Regions from separate parts of the Pseudomonas flexibilis genome, predicted to be linked through region 3. Evidence: predicted binding sites of a transcription regulator. Region 3 holds the regulator's gene; each other region holds the start of a gene.
The links. Region 3 encodes FliA, which starts transcription of late flagellar genes. Its sites were predicted from a motif close to CTAAAGTTTNNNNNNNNNNNGCCGNTAA; they were not measured.
Positions count from the first base shown of each region.

Region 1: PT85_RS04005 (methyl-accepting chemotaxis protein) is a predicted target of FliA. The motif match lies at 1,759-1,786, and genes of this name have one in related genera.
Region 2: PT85_RS04910 (flagellin) is a predicted target of FliA. The motif match lies at 1,736-1,763, and genes of this name have one in related genera.
Region 4: PT85_RS18610 (methyl-accepting chemotaxis protein) is a predicted target of FliA. The motif match lies at 1,858-1,885, and genes of this name have one in related genera.

Region 1 covers NZ_JTAK01000002.1:53,227-57,188, forward strand. Annotated here, with positions in the region: gene zapE (cell division protein ZapE) at 176-1,270, shown strand; gene PT85_RS04000 (CsbD family protein) at 1,422-1,613, shown strand; gene PT85_RS04005 (methyl-accepting chemotaxis protein) at 1,879-3,504, shown strand; gene PT85_RS04010 (hypothetical protein) at 3,623-3,883, shown strand; gene PT85_RS04015 (DUF3597 domain-containing protein) at 3,920-3,962, opposite strand, start outside.
Region 2 covers NZ_JTAK01000002.1:242,845-246,806, reverse strand. Annotated here, with positions in the region: gene PT85_RS04915 (flagellar protein FlaG) at 1-162, opposite strand, end outside; gene PT85_RS04910 (flagellin) at 225-1,652, opposite strand; gene PT85_RS04905 (glycosyltransferase) at 2,021-3,962, opposite strand, start outside.
Region 3 covers NZ_JTAK01000002.1:355,271-359,232, forward strand. Annotated here, with positions in the region: gene flhF (flagellar biosynthesis protein FlhF) at 1-679, shown strand, start outside; gene fleN (flagellar synthesis regulator FleN) at 770-1,603, shown strand; gene fliA (RNA polymerase sigma factor FliA) at 1,600-2,340, shown strand; gene PT85_RS05455 (chemotaxis response regulator CheY) at 2,433-2,807, shown strand; gene PT85_RS05460 (protein phosphatase CheZ) at 2,827-3,615, shown strand; gene PT85_RS05465 (chemotaxis protein CheA) at 3,626-3,962, shown strand, end outside.
Region 4 covers NZ_JTAK01000005.1:145,888-149,849, forward strand. Annotated here, with positions in the region: gene PT85_RS12930 (hypothetical protein) at 1-325, opposite strand, end outside; gene PT85_RS12935 (hypothetical protein) at 327-758, opposite strand; gene PT85_RS18610 (methyl-accepting chemotaxis protein) at 1,058-1,792, opposite strand; partial or broken gene PT85_RS18615 (cache domain-containing protein) at 1,913-2,689, opposite strand; gene PT85_RS12945 (undecaprenyl-diphosphate phosphatase) at 3,006-3,836, shown strand; gene PT85_RS12950 (DUF1294 domain-containing protein) at 3,833-3,962, shown strand, end outside.

The sequences.
Region 1 (3,962 bases), 300 kb from region 3:
GAGCTTTGGGTATGGCCTGGAAAAGAGCTCGCGAATGAATTCGCTCCTGCGGGCACGCGCCGGTCGCCACTTTTCATGACCTGAGGAAAGAGCTGCCTTGAACGATCTGAGCAAATTGCCAAGCACCGAGGGCGCCGTTAAAGTGTCGGCCCCCTCCACCAACCCCGACGCTGCCATGACTCCACTCCAGCGCTATCAGGCCGATCTGCAACGCCCCGACTTTTTCCACGACGCCGCCCAGGAAAACGCCGTGCGTCACCTGCAGCGCCTGTACGACGACCTGGTGGCCGCACAGCAGCAATCGAGCGGCCTGCTCGGCAAGCTGTTCGGCAAGAAGGCGCAGGGCCCGATCAAGGGCATCTACTTCTGGGGTGGCGTGGGTCGCGGCAAGACTTACCTGGTGGATACCTTCTTCGACGCGCTGCCGTTCGAACAGAAGATGCGCACGCACTTCCACCGCTTCATGAAGCGCGTGCACGAGGAACTGAAGACCCTCAAGGGCGAGAAGAACCCGCTGCCGATCATCGCCAAGCGCTTCGCTGGCGAGGCCCGGGTGATCTGCTTCGACGAATTCTTCGTGTCGGACATCACCGACGCCATGATCCTCGCCACCCTGCTGGACGAGCTGTTCAAGAACGGCGTGTCGCTGGTGGCCACCTCCAACATCGTGCCGGACGGCCTGTACAAGGACGGCCTGCAGCGCGCCCGTTTCCTGCCGGCCATCGCCCTGCTCAAGCAGCACACCGAGATCGTCAACGTCGACAGCGGCATCGACTACCGTCTGCGCGCCCTGGAGCAGGCCGAGCTGTACCACTGGCCGCTGGACGCCGAGGCCGAGCTGAGCCTGGAGCGCAGCTTCAAGAGCCTGCTCACCGAGAATTGCACGGTGCGTGAAAACGAGCCGCTGATGATCGAGAACCGCATCATCCGCGCCCGCAAGGTGGCCAACGACATCGCCTGGTTCGAATTCCGCGAGCTGTGCGACGGCCCGCGCAGTCAGAACGACTACATCGAGCTGGGCAAGATCTTCGAAGCGGTGCTGGTGGCCAACGTCGAACGCATGGATGCCATGAAGGACGATATGGCGCGGCGCTTCATCAACCTGGTGGACGAGTTCTACGACCGCAACGTCAAGCTGATCCTCTCCGCCGAAGTGGAACTCAAGGACCTGTACGCCGGCGGCCGCCTGGAATTCGAATTCCAGCGCACCCTGAGCCGTCTGCTGGAAATGCAATCCCACGAGTTCCTGGCGCGCCCGCACAAGCCCTGAGTGCGTGATCGCCGCTGCAGGGCTGGCATAGAGCCAGCTCTGCAGCGATTCATGTTCCACGAGCCTCTGTCCCGCCCTTTGCCGGGTGGATGAAACCTTTCCCCGACCCGCCACTCCACTGCACTGAACCCATCAGTGAGGGAGATTTGCCATGAGCAGTGCAGGCGACAAGGCCCGCGGTATGGCCAACGAAGCGGCAGGCAAGGTCAAGCAGGGCGTCGGTGAAGCCACCGGCAACCAGGGCATGCGCCAGGAAGGCAAGATCCAGGAGCGCAAGGGCGAAGCCCAGCAGGTCAAGGGCGACGTCAAGGACACCCTGAAGAAAGGCATCGACAAGGCCTGACCTTCCCCCACCGCCCGCCGATGGGCTTTCCGGCCCATCGGCTCCCCTTCGATTCCGTTCCTTCAATCAGGCCGCAACGCGTTCGATCTTGCCGTCGCCGGCGTTCGGATAGGTGGAATGCTGGCGCCATTTTATTATCTTTTTCCTAATGAATGCCGCTCCGTTGCCGATTAGATGATCAGCGGCAGGCGGGCTCGTGGGGCCGCTGCCCACTGACAGACACGCAAAAAAAGAACAAACCTTCAGCGGAAAAGGGATTCCCCCCATGTTTCTCAGGCGATTCAAGGTTGGCCATCGGGCCATCGTCAGTTTTTCCATCGTGGCCCTGCTGGTCGTGCTGCTCGGCGTGTTCGCCAAGAGCCAGATGCAGGTGATTCGCGGCGCCACGCTCACCATGCAGGACAACACGCTGCCCAGCTATCGCGCCCTGGGCTGGATCGGCGAGCAGATGCTGCGCCTGCGCATCATGTCGTTTCGTCTCTATGTGGACCGCGAGCCCGACAAACTCAAGGCCAGTCTGATCCGCGCGGACGAGATCGCCAACGATCTCGCCAAGGCGGTGAACGATTACGAGAAGTTGGTGGTCAGCGAGGCAGAGCGCGAGCAGTTCCGCCTGGTGCGCCAGGCCATGCAGGACTACGTGAACATCCACAAGAGCCTTGTGGACGCTTCCGCCCGGGGCGAGCTGGAGCCGATGCGCGCCCTGCTGGGCGGCGACTACAACCGTCTGTCCATCGAGCTGGGTAAGCAGTTGAACCGGCTCATCGAGATCAAGGGGCAGATTGCCGGCGATTTCGCCCAGAAGGCCCATGAGCAATACGAACTGGCCGATATCGGCGTGCTGGTGTTCATGGCGCTCGCCGCGCTGCTGACCATCGTGCTGGCCAGCGTGCTGACCCGCAGCATTGTTGCGCCGCTCTCCGAAGCGGTACGCATGGCCGAAGTGGTGGCCAACGGCGACCTTACCCACGCCATTCGTGTGGAAGGCCGGGACGAGCCGGCCCAGCTGCTGGCCGCCCTGGAACGCATGCAGCAGAACCTGCGGGATACCCTGCAGCGCATCGTGGATTCCTCGAACCAGCTGTCCTCGGCCGCCGAAGAGCTGAATACCGTCACCGAGAACTCCAGCCGCGTGCTGCAACAGCAGAACCAGGAAATCGAGCAGGCGGCCACCGCGGTCAACGAGATGACCACCGCCGTGGATGAAGTGGCCCGCAACGCCACGGCTACCTCGGAAGCCTCCCAGGCCTCCGACCGCACCGCGCGGGAAGGTCGCAACCAGGTGGAGCGCACTATCGAATCCATCAACCAGATGACCCGCGAGGCCGGCAGCAGCGCCCAGGAAGTCGACAACCTGGCGGGCCAGGTGCGCAGCATCAGCACCGTGCTGGACGTGATTCGCGCCATCGCCGAACAGACCAACCTGCTGGCGCTCAACGCCGCCATCGAAGCGGCCCGGGCCGGTGAGGCGGGGCGCGGCTTTGCCGTGGTGGCCGATGAGGTACGTGCCCTGGCGCATCGTACTCAGCAGTCCACCCAGGAAATCGAGCAGATGATCCAGGCGGTGCAGCAGAGCACCGACCAGGCCATGAGCGCGATGCAGACCAGCAACCAGCGCGCGCAGAGCACGCTGGAAATCGCCCATGCCGCCGGCGAAGCGCTGCGCCAGATCACCGAGTCGATCGGCCATATCACCGAGCGCAACCTGATCATCGCCAGCGCTTCGGAAGAGCAGGCCCAGGTGGCTCGCGAGGTGGACCACAACCTGGTCAACATCCGCGACCTGGCCATGCAGACCTCCGCCGGCGCCAACCAGACCAGCGCCGCCAGTCACGAACTGGCGCGTCTGGCGGTGCGCCTGAACGAGCTGGTGACCGGCTTCCGCCTGTAAAGGGGATGAAGCGGCCAGCCCGGCGTCGGGCTGGCCGCTTTCGTCGGAACGTCTTGCAGGGGCCCGCAGGCTGGGCCAGCCTCCCTCAACACCAATGGGTATCCGCGAGGGCCTGGCCATGCAACGTCTGCATTGCACCTACCGCAACCACACCATCGTCGCCGACGTGATCGAGTACGAGGGCAGCCCGTTGCCCTGGGCGGCCGGCTGCCGCATCACCGCGCCCGACGGGCGCAGCAGTCGCCGGTTCCCGCTGCCCCACGAACGCGCCTTCCTGTCCGACCGGGACAAGGCCGAACAGGTATCCCTGGCCCACGGCAAGTGGCTGGTCGACCAGCATCTCGACCAGAGCCGCGAACTGTTCGCCTCGGCGGCCTGAACGAAAACGGGGCTGCCCTGCGCAGCCCCGTTCGGGTCACAGCAGTTCCGGGGGAATCGTGCCGCCGTGCTCGGCCAGG
Region 2 (3,962 bases), 110 kb from region 3:
GAACTCCTGAATTCGTTTGATCGCCTCCACTACGCGCTCGCGTTCGGACTCGATCGGATATTGCCGTTTTTCTTCCCGGACGCTCTTGCCGGCCTGTTCGGCCTCACTCGCCTGGGATATGTGCGCCGTATAGAAGGCGTTGATATTCAGTCCAACGTCCATCAGCCTATTTCTCCATCAAAAGAGAGGGCGCACAAGGCGCCCCCTCTCCTAGCGCAGGGGGATTAGCCCAGCAGCTTCAGCACGGCGGACGGCAGCTGGTTAGCCTGAGCCAGGATCGCGGTGGATGCCTGTTGCAGGGTCTGCTGCTTGGTCAGCTCGGCAGTTTCGTTGGCGAAGTCAACGTCCTGGATGCGGCCGCGAGAAGCAGTGGAGTTCTCGGCGATCGCAGTCAGGTTGTTGATGGTGCTGTCCAGACGGTTCTGCACGGCACCCAGGTCAGCGCGCTGGGAGTCGATGCGAGCGATGGCCTTGTCCAGAACGAACAGGGCTTGCTGAGCCGAATCAGCGCTGCGGATGTCGGAATCCTTGACGGTCGACAGGGTGGACGAAACCGGAGTGGAGCCAAACAGGGTGGCGGCAGAGCCGGTTCCGCTGATGGAGAACGCCTTGGAGGAGTCGACGTTGACTTCGCCGCGGATGATCTGGGTGTCTACCAGGGCAGTAGCAGCGGTCTTGGTGTCGTCGCCAGCCTGAACGGAAACCTGGATACCGCCTGCGGAGAAGGCAACGCCCGATGCCGCACCGATTTCGAAGTTCTCGCCGGCCTCGTTGATGACGGTGATTTCCTTGCCGTCGTAGGCAACGGTCACGTTCAGCTTGCTGGCGTTGTCGCGCAGTTGCTCGAACAGCTGCTGCTCGCTGGTGGCACCCAGGATCTCGATGGACTCTTCGCCCACGGTCAGCTTGAAGTTACCCACGGAGCCGGAGCTCAGTGCATCGCCGTCCAGGGTGACAACGGTACGAGCGGAAACAGTCAGGCCACCGATGGCACCGTCCAGAGCCTGTGCAATGCTCTTGGCCGAGCCGCTGGCGTCATAGGACACGGTCACAGCCTGGCCGCCGCCAACGATGGTGGCAGTACCGGATGCCAGGGGGGTGGTGCCCACGGCGCCGCCGCTGGCCGAACCGACCTGGTTGGAACCGATCTTGTTGGCAGCAACGCTGTCCATGCTGATGTTGATGGTTTCGTAAGCGTTGGCGCCGACCTGGAAGGCGGTGGTGCCGAAGGAGCCGTCCAGCAGGTTGCGGCTACCGAAGGTGGTGGTTTCGGCGATACGGTTCAGTTCAGCGGTCAGGGCGCTGTACTCGGACTGCATCGAAGCGCGGTCTTCGTCGCCGTAGGAACCGTTGGCCGACTGCAGGGCCAGCTCGCGCATGCGCTGCAGGATGCTGGTGGATTCGCCCATGGCCGCTTCAGCGGTCTGTGCGATGGAGATACCGTCGTTGGCGTTCTTCACGGCAACGTTCAGACCGTTGATCTGGCTGGTCAGACGGTTGGCGATCTGCAGGCCAGCGGCATCGTCCTTGGCGCTGTTGATGCGCAGGCCGCTGGACAGGCGCTGCATGGAAGTGGACAGGTTGTCCGAGGCACGGTTCAGGTTCTTCTGAGTGCTCAGAGAGGCGATGTTGGTATTAACAGAGAGAGCCATTTATGGAGTCCTCATGGGTTGGGCTTAGAGGTTCCCACGCCCCGGGCTTGCGCCTGTTGTGGCCTGGAGAACTGTCACAAGGGTTATCGTCGGTTCTCTCGGATGCTTTAGGGCTGGCTGTGTTTTTTTAGCCATCACGGAGCTATTACTTGCTTTGGCGCACGTTTTTCGACAGCCAAACGGGTGATATCAGCCGAAGCGCTCCAAGCGCGGCACACTTCCCTTGGGACGAGTCCACTCACGAGCGCCTGGGCGTGATCTGCATGAAAGCCAAGCGCTCGCGGCCAAAGCCCCTCCCACGAAGCCAGCGCCCGCGCTGAACCGGTAAGAGCGACTTCAGCCGCGAGCTTTTAAGTGCCTTGCAGGACTCAGGGCAACCAGGCGTTGCGCCACTGCTCCAGGTTTTCCCCTTCCAGCATCCAGTCCCTGCAAACAGCAGCCCGAAGTTCATCCCCCATCTTCGCCGTGGCATCCAGGTCGGCCAGATGCATGCGAATAGCATCCACCCAGTCCTTGAAGCGGTTGCGCACCCGCGTCACCGGCAAGTCACCCTGGTAGCAGACCAGATCGGAGCACACCACCGGGAAACCGCAGGCACCGTATTCGAGCAAGCGCAGATTGCTCTTGCATTCGTTGAAAAGGTTCTGCTCCACCGGTGCGATAGCCAGGTCCAGGTTCAGGCGCGCAAGGGCCGCCGGGTACTGCTCGATGTCGATCCCCGGATGGAACTCATGGACGTATGGCCGCAGCCTGTCCGGACACATGCCGAAGAACACCCACTCAACCTCATTGGCCAACTCCCTGACCACGTCGGCAATCATCTCCAGGTCACCAGTGTGGCTGGAACCGCCAGCCCAACCCACACGCGGCTTGCTCGATACCCGACGCTCACTGCTCAGACCATGCCACCAGCCTGGATTCAGGGTGTTCCTGACGACCCGAATGTCACCATGCATCCCGGCAAAAGCCTCGGCCAACGGCTCGGTCGACACCACAAAGCGATCCACTAGCGACAAGCCACGGCGAAGCGATTTGATAATGTCCTTCGGCATCTTGGCCCGATGAACACTTTTCAGCGGCAGGTTGGGCAGATAGTCGTCGAGCTCAAAGACCTTGAACGCCCGGGAGAACTTCTTCGTCCGAGCGATAATTTCCAACTGGACATCGGTCACCTGGCGCTGCAGGACAATCGCGTCCGGGCTGTAGCGTTCCAACTCCGGAACATTCAACAGCCTGCCCAGCAGCGTGCCATCGATGAGACCCGCCTCCTTGGCTGCATTGAACGGCTGTATGACCCGGTACTGACCACATCCGGTCACGTCTGCCATATGGGCCAGCACAATCGGCAGCGGCCGCCAGCTCAACGGCCTCCAGGTCAGATTGGCATCGGTTTCGATTTCAAAGCCATTGCCGCCGAGCGACAGGTTGGGGTTGTACGCAGGATCGCGGGCGATCTGAGGCAACCACTTCTCATACATGGCGTCCTGCTCGGCCATGAAGCGCTGGCGTTTGGCCTCGGCCTTGGCGGGATCGACAAGGTTCTGACTGACATTGCCCACATGCATGACAACCGAATGCGGTGTCCACACAATCAGGTAGCCGGCCTCTCGCACCTTCAGGCATAGGTCCACGTCGTTGTAGGAAACCTTGAACGACTCATCCAGGCCGCCCACCTGGTCATAGACCGATTTACGAATCAGCAAACAGGCCGCCGTCACGGCACTCAGGTTCTGGTCTACCTGCATGCGCTGCATGTAGCCGGCATCATCACCCTCACGCCCGATGAAAGGATGATCGGCCGGTCCCCGCAGCCCCAGAATCACACCGGCATGCTGGATTTTCCCGTTGGGGTAAAGCAACTTGGCGCCGACGATGCCAACTTCCGGACGCTGCCCATGATTCATCAGCGCATCCAGCCAATCCTCACGGAGGATGGCGGTATCGTTGTTGAGGAGCACGAGGTACTCCCCGCGCGCCTCACGCGCCGCCATGTTATTGACAGCTGAATAATTGAAGGGGTGTGGGTAACGCAGTACGCGAACCTTGTCAGACTTCATTTTATCGACGCCATCAAGCCACTCCCGGGCTTCCGGCGTTTCGCTGTCGTTATCGACGATCAGCACTTCGAAGTTCGGATAGCGCGTCTTCTCCAGCAGGCTGGTGACGCAGCGCAGGAGCATTGGCAGCTGGTCCTTGGTCGGCACGATGATGGAAACCATCGGCTTTTCCTCATGGCCGTACACCAGGCGGTAACGCCCGGGCAACTCGGCCAGAACTTTGCCGCCGGGATACCCGCGACGCTGTAGGTGG
Region 3 (3,962 bases):
GCTGGAAGAGGGCGGCGTGATTGCCCTGGTCGGCCCGGCCGGCATGGGCAAGACCACCACGCTGGCCAAGATGGCGGCGCGCTACGTGCTCAAGCACGGCGCCAAGAATATCGCTCTGGTGAGCATGGACGGCTACCGCATCGGCGCCCAGGAACAGCTCAAGACCCTTGGCAAGATACTTAACGTGCCGGTCACCCAGGTGGAGCCCGGCGAATCGTTGATCGAGGCCCTGGAGCCGCTGAGGAAGAAGCGTCTGGTGCTGATCGACACCGCCGGCCTACCGACCGCCGATCCGGCCCTGCGCCAGCAGCTCGACGCGCTGGCCGCCGCTGATCTGAACGCCCGCAATTATCTGGTGCTGGCGGCCACCAGCCAGGAACAGGTGTTGCGTGCCACCTATCAGAGTTACAAGCGCTGCGGCCTGGCTGGCTGCGTGATCACCAAGCTTGACGAAGCACTGAGCCTGGGCGAGATCCTCGGCGTGCTGGTCAGCGAGAAGCTGCCCCTGGCCTACCTGGCCGACGGGCCGCGCATTCCCGACGATCTGCATACGCCGCGCAGCCACCAGCTGGTGAGCCGTGCCGTGCGCATGCAGATGTCCGAAGATCCCAGCGAGGATCTGATGGCCGACATGTTCGCCGGCCTATACAACAACACCACGGCGCGTCGCGTCGGATAAGAATCAGGGGAAGCGGCTGGCTAGCCAGACCCTTCGCGCCGCGGCGCGAACAAGGACAGCAGGCCAGACTGGCGAATCAGTGGAGAGAACATGGGTAGCTTGCACCCCGTACAGGTGATCGCCGTGACCGGCGGCAAGGGTGGTGTTGGGAAGACCAGCGTCTCGGTCAACCTGGCGCTGGCCCTGGCCGACCTCGGCCGCCGGGTGATGCTGCTGGACGCCGACCTTGGCCTGGCCAACGTCGACGTGATGCTGGGCCTGACGCCCAAACGCAACCTGGCCGACGTGATCGAGGGCGAGTGCGAACTGCGCGACGTCATCTTGCAGGGGCCCGGCGGTATCCGCATCGTGCCGGCCTCCTCGGGCGCGGCCAACATGGTGCGCCTGACCAGTCAGCAACATGCCGGGCTGATCCAGGCGTTCAGCGACATCAGCGACAGCATTGACGTACTGATCATCGACACCGCCGCCGGTATCGGCGACGGCGTGATCAGCTTCGTGCGTGCGGCCCAGGAAGTATTGCTGGTGGTCACCGACGAGCCCACCTCGATCACCGACGCCTATGCCCTGGTGAAACTGCTCAACCGCGACTACGGCCTGAGCCGCTTCCGCGTGCTGGCCAACATGACGCACACCCCCGAGGAAGGCCGCAACCTCTACGCCAAGCTGACCAAGGTCACCGAGCGCTTCCTCGACGTGGCGCTGCAATACGTGGGGGCGATTCCCGCCGACGAGCTGGTGCGCAAATCCGTGCAGAAACAGCGCGCCGTGTACGAGGCCTACCCGCGTTCCAAGTGTGCGCAGGCCTACCGCGCGGTCGCCCAGAAGGTGGACAGCTGGCCGTTGCCGGCCAATCCGCGCGGCCACCTGGAGTTTTTCGTCGAGCGTCTGGTGAACAGGCCCACAACAGGTTCTTCCGCATGAGCTCACCCGTTCACATGTACAGCCATGCCCAGTCCCGTGACTCCCAGTACCAGCTGATCGAGCGCTACGCGCCGCTGGTCAAGCGGATCGCCTACCACCTGCTCGGCCGCCTGCCGGCCAGCGTGCAGGTCGAGGATCTGATGCAGGCCGGCATGATCGGTCTGCTGGAGGCGGCGAAGAAATACGATTCGGGCAAGGGTGCCAGTTTCGAGACGTATGCCGGCATCCGCATCCGTGGCGCCATGCTCGACGAGGTGCGCAAGGGTGACTGGGCGCCGCGTTCGGTGCATCGCAACAGCCGCATGGTCAGCGACGCCATCCGCGTGGTGGAGGCCAGAACCGGCCGCGACGCTAAAGATCACGAGGTTGCTGCCGAACTCCAGTTAAGTCTCGAAGAGTATTACGCGATCCTCAACGACACCCTGGGGAGTCGCCTGTTCAGTTTCGATGACCTGTTGCAGGAGGGCGAGGGCGGCGGTGCGCTGGAAGATATCGAGCACTCCCACCCGAGCCCTTCGCGCGAGCACGAGGACCAGCGCTTCCAGAATGCGCTGAGCGAAGCGATCGCCAACCTTCCGGAGCGCGAGCGCCTGGTGCTGTCGCTGTATTACGACGAAGAACTGAATCTCAAGGAAATCGGTGAGGTACTGGGGGTCAGCGAATCCCGCGTCAGCCAGTTGCACAGCCAGTGCGCCGCCCGTTTGCGGGCCCGGCTGGGCGAATGGCGGGCTCGCTGACAGGGCTTGCCGGTTTTCTGAAGAAGGGGACGCAGTCGGGATGACCCGGCTGCGTTTTTGGACTGTATGGAGGTCGACCGTTGGACAAAAACATGAAGATTCTCATCGTGGACGATTTCTCGACGATGAGGCGGATCATCAAGAACCTGCTCCGTGACCTGGGCTTCACCAACACCACCGAAGCTGACGACGGCCTCACCGCCCTGCCGATGCTGCAGAGCGGCAACTTCGACTTCCTGGTGACTGACTGGAACATGCCGGGCATGAATGGCATCGACCTGCTGCGCGCGGTGCGTGCCGATGAGCGCCTGAAGCACCTGCCGGTGCTGATGGTGACCGCTGAAGCCAAGCGCGACCAGATCATCGAGGCAGCCCAGGCCGGTGTGAACGGCTATGTGGTCAAGCCGTTCACCGCCCAGGGACTGAAGGACAAGATCGAGAAGATCTTCGAACGCGTCAGCGGCTGAACAGCGCCTTGGGGGCATGATGGAGCAGCACACAGATCCAAGGGGCGAGCTCGAAGCGAGCCTGATGGACAATGCACGGGAGCTGATTCGCAGCCTTGAGCAACGCGACTTCGGCGATGCCGTGCAGATCATCAACGAGCTGAACAAGGTGCGTGACCGTGGCCTGTACCAGGCCGTGGGGCGGCTGACGCGCAAGTTGCACACCGCGATCGTCAGCTTCCATATCGACCCGAATTTCCCCGAGTCGCGGGAGATGTCGGAGATCGCCGATGCCACCGAGCGCCTGAACTACGTTGTGTCGATGACCGAGCGCGCGGCCAATCGCACCATGGACCTGGTCGAGGCCACCGCGCCGGTGATCAGTCGGCTGAACGACGACGCCCGCGAGTTGCGTACCGATTGGCAGCGCTTCATGCGTCGCGAGATGGATGCCGAAGGCTTTCGCCAGCTGGTCAAGCGGGTCGAGCAGTTCTTTGTCCGCAGCGAACGCGAAAGCGAGAAGGTCGGCGCGCAGCTGAACGAGATCATGCTGGCGCAGGACTATCAGGACCTCACCGGCCAGGTCATCAAGCGGGTCACCAATCTGGTCACCGAGGTCGAGCGCGATCTGGTCGAACTGATGCTGATGGCCAGCCAGGTGGACAACTTCGCGGGCATCCAGCACGACCATGCCCAGCTGCGGGCGGAGCTCGATCAACAGAAACAACCCTCGCAGGGTGAAGGTCCGCAGATCCATGCCGATAAACGGGAAGATGTCGTCAGCAATCAGGACGACGTGGACGATCTGCTTTCCAGTCTAGGGTTTTAAGGGGCACGTAATGGGCGTCGATGCCGATGATGAGATCCTTCAGGATTTCCTGGTAGAAGCCGGCGAGATTCTCGAACAGTTGTCCGAACAGCTGGTGGAGTTGGAGAGCCGTCCGGATGACATGGATCTGCTCAACGCGATCTTCCGCGGCTTTCACACCGTCAAGGGCGGCGCGGGCTTCCTGCAGCTGAACGAGCTGGTGGAATGCTGCCACAGCTCGGAAAACGTCTTCGACATGCTGCGCAAGGGCGTGCGCCTGGTCGACGCCGAGCTGATGGACGTGGTGCTGCAGGGCCTGGACGCCATCAACGGCATGTTCGCCCAGGTGCGTGAAGGCAGCGAGCTCA
Region 4 (3,962 bases), on a different contig from region 3:
AACCCGAAGCCTGGTTCACACCGATCAGCCCGTTATTGCGGCTGAAGGAATCGCCCAGCAGGTTCGCTTGCGCGTCCTGGCTCAGGTCGAGGCTCTGCAATTCCAGCTCCTGCTCCAGTTGCAGCCGGGCCGTAGCCAACTCCGCGCTGATCGCGATTGCCCGTGCGTTGATTTGCTGATTCAGATCTCCGGCGCCGACATTGACCGAAACGAGTCCCTGGCTGTCGATGCCGGTGTCGTCAATCACGCTGTGCGACGGGTTGGGCTCGACAGCCAGGGCCCGAAGGGCCAGCAGAAGAGCGATCAGCATGAGCCAGCGATTCATCTCAGCGGCCTCCGGTCAGGTTCTGGAGCGGTGCCAGGCCTCTCTGGACACTTCTGTTGACCTGGCTGGAAATGCTGTTGCCACCCGATGAGCCGGCTCGGCCGGCGGACATTCCGGGAAGTCGCGTATTCGTGGAGGGGATACCATCAAGGCCAGGCAGATCGCCGTCAGCCAGGCTGGCGTGGCCTAGGCGCTGGCCACTGGTGATGTGGGCGAAATCGCCATCGCTGAGCTCCAGTCCGCTCAGTTGGTTGTTCACCTGGGAGGAAACATTGGGGTTAACCGCGATGGGATGGGGATCGGGCACCATGGTTTGCCGAAAAGCCACACGGGGCTGGAGCTCGCGCTGGATGACGATGGTGCCATCTCCCGCCGCGAACGCTTCGCCAGCGATAATCGCCACTCCCAATCCAAGTACGAATTGCTTCAGCACCAGAAACTCCTTACGCCTTGGCGATACATGCCAGATCCCTTGTGCATCCATTTCTTCTGGCTCAGGCAGGAGTCGTGCCGCTTCCTGAAAGGTGTTTAAAAACAATAGGTTGCGGAAGTTAGGGAGGAGCGCTTGGCGCAAGATGTAACGAGGGTGAAACGAAACAGGCCAAACACCTGTCTCGAATGTGAGACAGCGACCGGACTAGAGCCCTCCGGTGTGTCAAAGGTTCGAAACAGATAGGCAGGGCTTCTCCGGGAATCGGGGAAGCCCTGCCAGCTGCAGCTGAGGGGGGGGGGTCAGACGCGGAATTGGCCGAGGAGGCGGTTGAGGTGTGCGGCCAGCTGGTTGAGATGCTGGCCTGCATCGCTGGTCTGGTCGGCGGATCGCACGATCTCGTGCGCGAGCCCGGCGGCCTCGGTGACGTTGCGGTTGATGTCGTCGATCACGTGCGATTGCTGCAGCGTGGCACTGGCAATCGAGGCGTTCACCCCGGCCAGATTGCGCAGCGCCCCGGTGATCTGCTCCAGCGTCTCCCGGGCAAGGCCAGCCTGTTCCACGGTGAGTCGGGTGGCCTGGTTGCTTTCGGCAATTACCTTGACCGCGTTTCCGGAGTTGCCCTGCAGTCGCTCGATCATCTGCTGGATTTCCGCAGTCGACTGCTGGGTACGCTGCGCCAGCAGGCGCACTTCGTCCGCCACCACGGCGAAGCCTCGACCCTGCTCGCCAGCCCGTGCCGCCTCGATGGCGGCGTTAAGCGCCAGCAAGTTGGTCTGTTCGGCGATGCCGCGAATGACCTCCACGACGGTACCAATCTGCGTGCTCTCGTCGGCCAGCCCCTGGATGACGTCCACGGCCTGGGCGATTCGCGCCGACAGCTGGTCGATCTGTTCGAGGCTGCGGTCGATGTTCTGACGACCCTGGCGGGCCTGGGCTTCGGCCTGGTTCACCTCGCTGGAAGCCTGCTCGGCGTTGCGCGCGACATCCTGGACGGCGTAGCTGACCTCGTTGACAGCCGTGGCAACCTGCTCCATCTGCAAGGACTGCTTCTGGCAGAACTGCTGGCTGTTACCGGCCACCTGGTTGAGACCGTCCGCCGATTGCTGCAGGGAAACGGCATCCTTGAGTAGACGTTCAACGAGCTGGTGAAGGTTCGCGGTGAAGCGGTTGAAATGCTCGGCCATGTGGCTGACCTCGTCCCGGCCACGCGCTTCCAGGCGTTGTGTCAGATCGGCTTCGCCACTGGCGATACTGGCCATCGCCTGCACCGCATCATTCAGCGGCCGGGTGATGCTGCGGGCAATCAACGTCAGCAGCAGGCCGCTGAGCAGAACGATAACCATGCCAATGGCTGAGGCCTTGAAGGTCTGGGTAATGAACTGCTCGCGGATATCGTCGATATATACGCCCGTTCCCAGAATCCAGCCCCAGGGCTCGAAGAGTTGTACATAGGAAATCTTCGGCACCGGAGTGTCGTGGCCTGGCTTGGGCCAGCGGTATTCGACGGTACCGGCACCCCGGGCCTTGACCACGCTTACCATGACATTGAACAACTCCGTCCCGTCCGGATCCTTGTAATCACGCAGGGACTCGCCGTTCAGTTTCGGGTTGGTCGGGTGCATGATCATGCGCGGATGCAGGTCATTGACCCAGAAGTAGTCGTTTTCGCCATAGCGCAACTGCGCCAGCAGCTTCTGGGCTTCCTCCTGGGCCTTGGCGCGGTCCATGACCCCCTGGGTTTCCAGGCGATGGTACTGCTGGAGAATGCCGAGGGCGCTTTCGACCAGGTGCTGTGTCTTTTCCGCTTTCCCCCGGTGCAGATCCCCATAAAGTTGCTGGAGCTGGAATACCCCCTGGACAACTAGCATCAAAAGGAATAGGGCAAGGATTAGCCAAAGTCGGTGGCGAATAGGCAAGGAGCGCAAGAACATGGTGTTAACCCTGATTCATTTTTATTTACGGTGACTCTGGCTGCTTTGCTTCAAGTCGATAGGTTGCCGCAAGTCGGCGTAAGTTGCATCAGGGTGCGACATAACGTCCATTACCCTTTAGGCGAAGTTCAACTCCTCTTGGAAGTCAAAATTCAATATTAGATAGGGAGGTAATAAATAAATCGCTGCAAGAACCGCGGGAAAAGAACGTTTTTCCATCGATATCCAAGCTCTGGTAGCATGGCGCGCCCCTAGCCGACCCTGATGCCGGCACCTTCTCGAACCGGGCGCAGCGCGCCGCCCCCTAAGGAGTGTTATGGATCTTTGGACCGCCTTTCAGGCCTTGCTGCTAGGCATTGTCGAGGGACTGACTGAGTTTCTACCGATTTCAAGTACCGGCCATCAGATCATCGTTGCCGACCTCATCGGGTTTGGCGGGGAAAGGGCGCGGGCGTTCAACATCATCATCCAGTTGGGAGCCATTCTTGCGGTGGTCTGGGAGTACCGCCGCAAGATCCTCGATGTGGTGGTCGGGCTGCCGCGTCAGCGCTCGGCGCAGAGCTTCACTTTCAACCTGCTGCTGGCCTTCCTGCCGGCGGCTGTGATCGGTGTGATCTTTTCCGACCTGATCCACGAGTTCCTCTTCAACCCCATCACCGTGGCTGCTGCCCTGGTTGTAGGTGGCGTCGTGATGCTCTGGGCGGAGCGGCGTCCTCATGCCGTTCAGGCCGAAACGGTCGATGACATGCGCTGGTCGCAGGCGCTGAAGGTGGGTTGCGCCCAGTGCCTGGCCTTGATACCCGGCACCTCGCGTTCGGCCTCGACCATTATCGGCGGCCTGCTGTTCGGCCTGTCGCGCAAGGCGGCCACCGAGTTCTCCTTCTTTTTGGCCATGCCCACGATGGTGGGTGCCGCGGTGTACTCCGGCTACAAGTACCGGGACCTGTTTCAGCCGGCCGATCTGCCGGTCTTCGCGCTGGGTTTCGTGGTGTCGTTCATCTTCGCCATGCTGGCGGTGCGCGCGCTGCTAAGGTTCATCGGCAATCACAGCTACGCGGCGTTTGCCTGGTATCGCATCGCGTTCGGTTTGCTGATTCTCGCTACCTGGCAGTTCGGATGGATCGACTGGAGCACAGCACAAGGTTGAAACCCGCCCACTTGCTCGTGTTTGCCGCCCTGATGGCGGTCCCGGTTGGCAGCGCCCTGGTGCTGGGCTTTCCCATTGCACTGGTGGCCTACCTGCTGGCCAGTTTGGTGACCTACGGCCTGTACC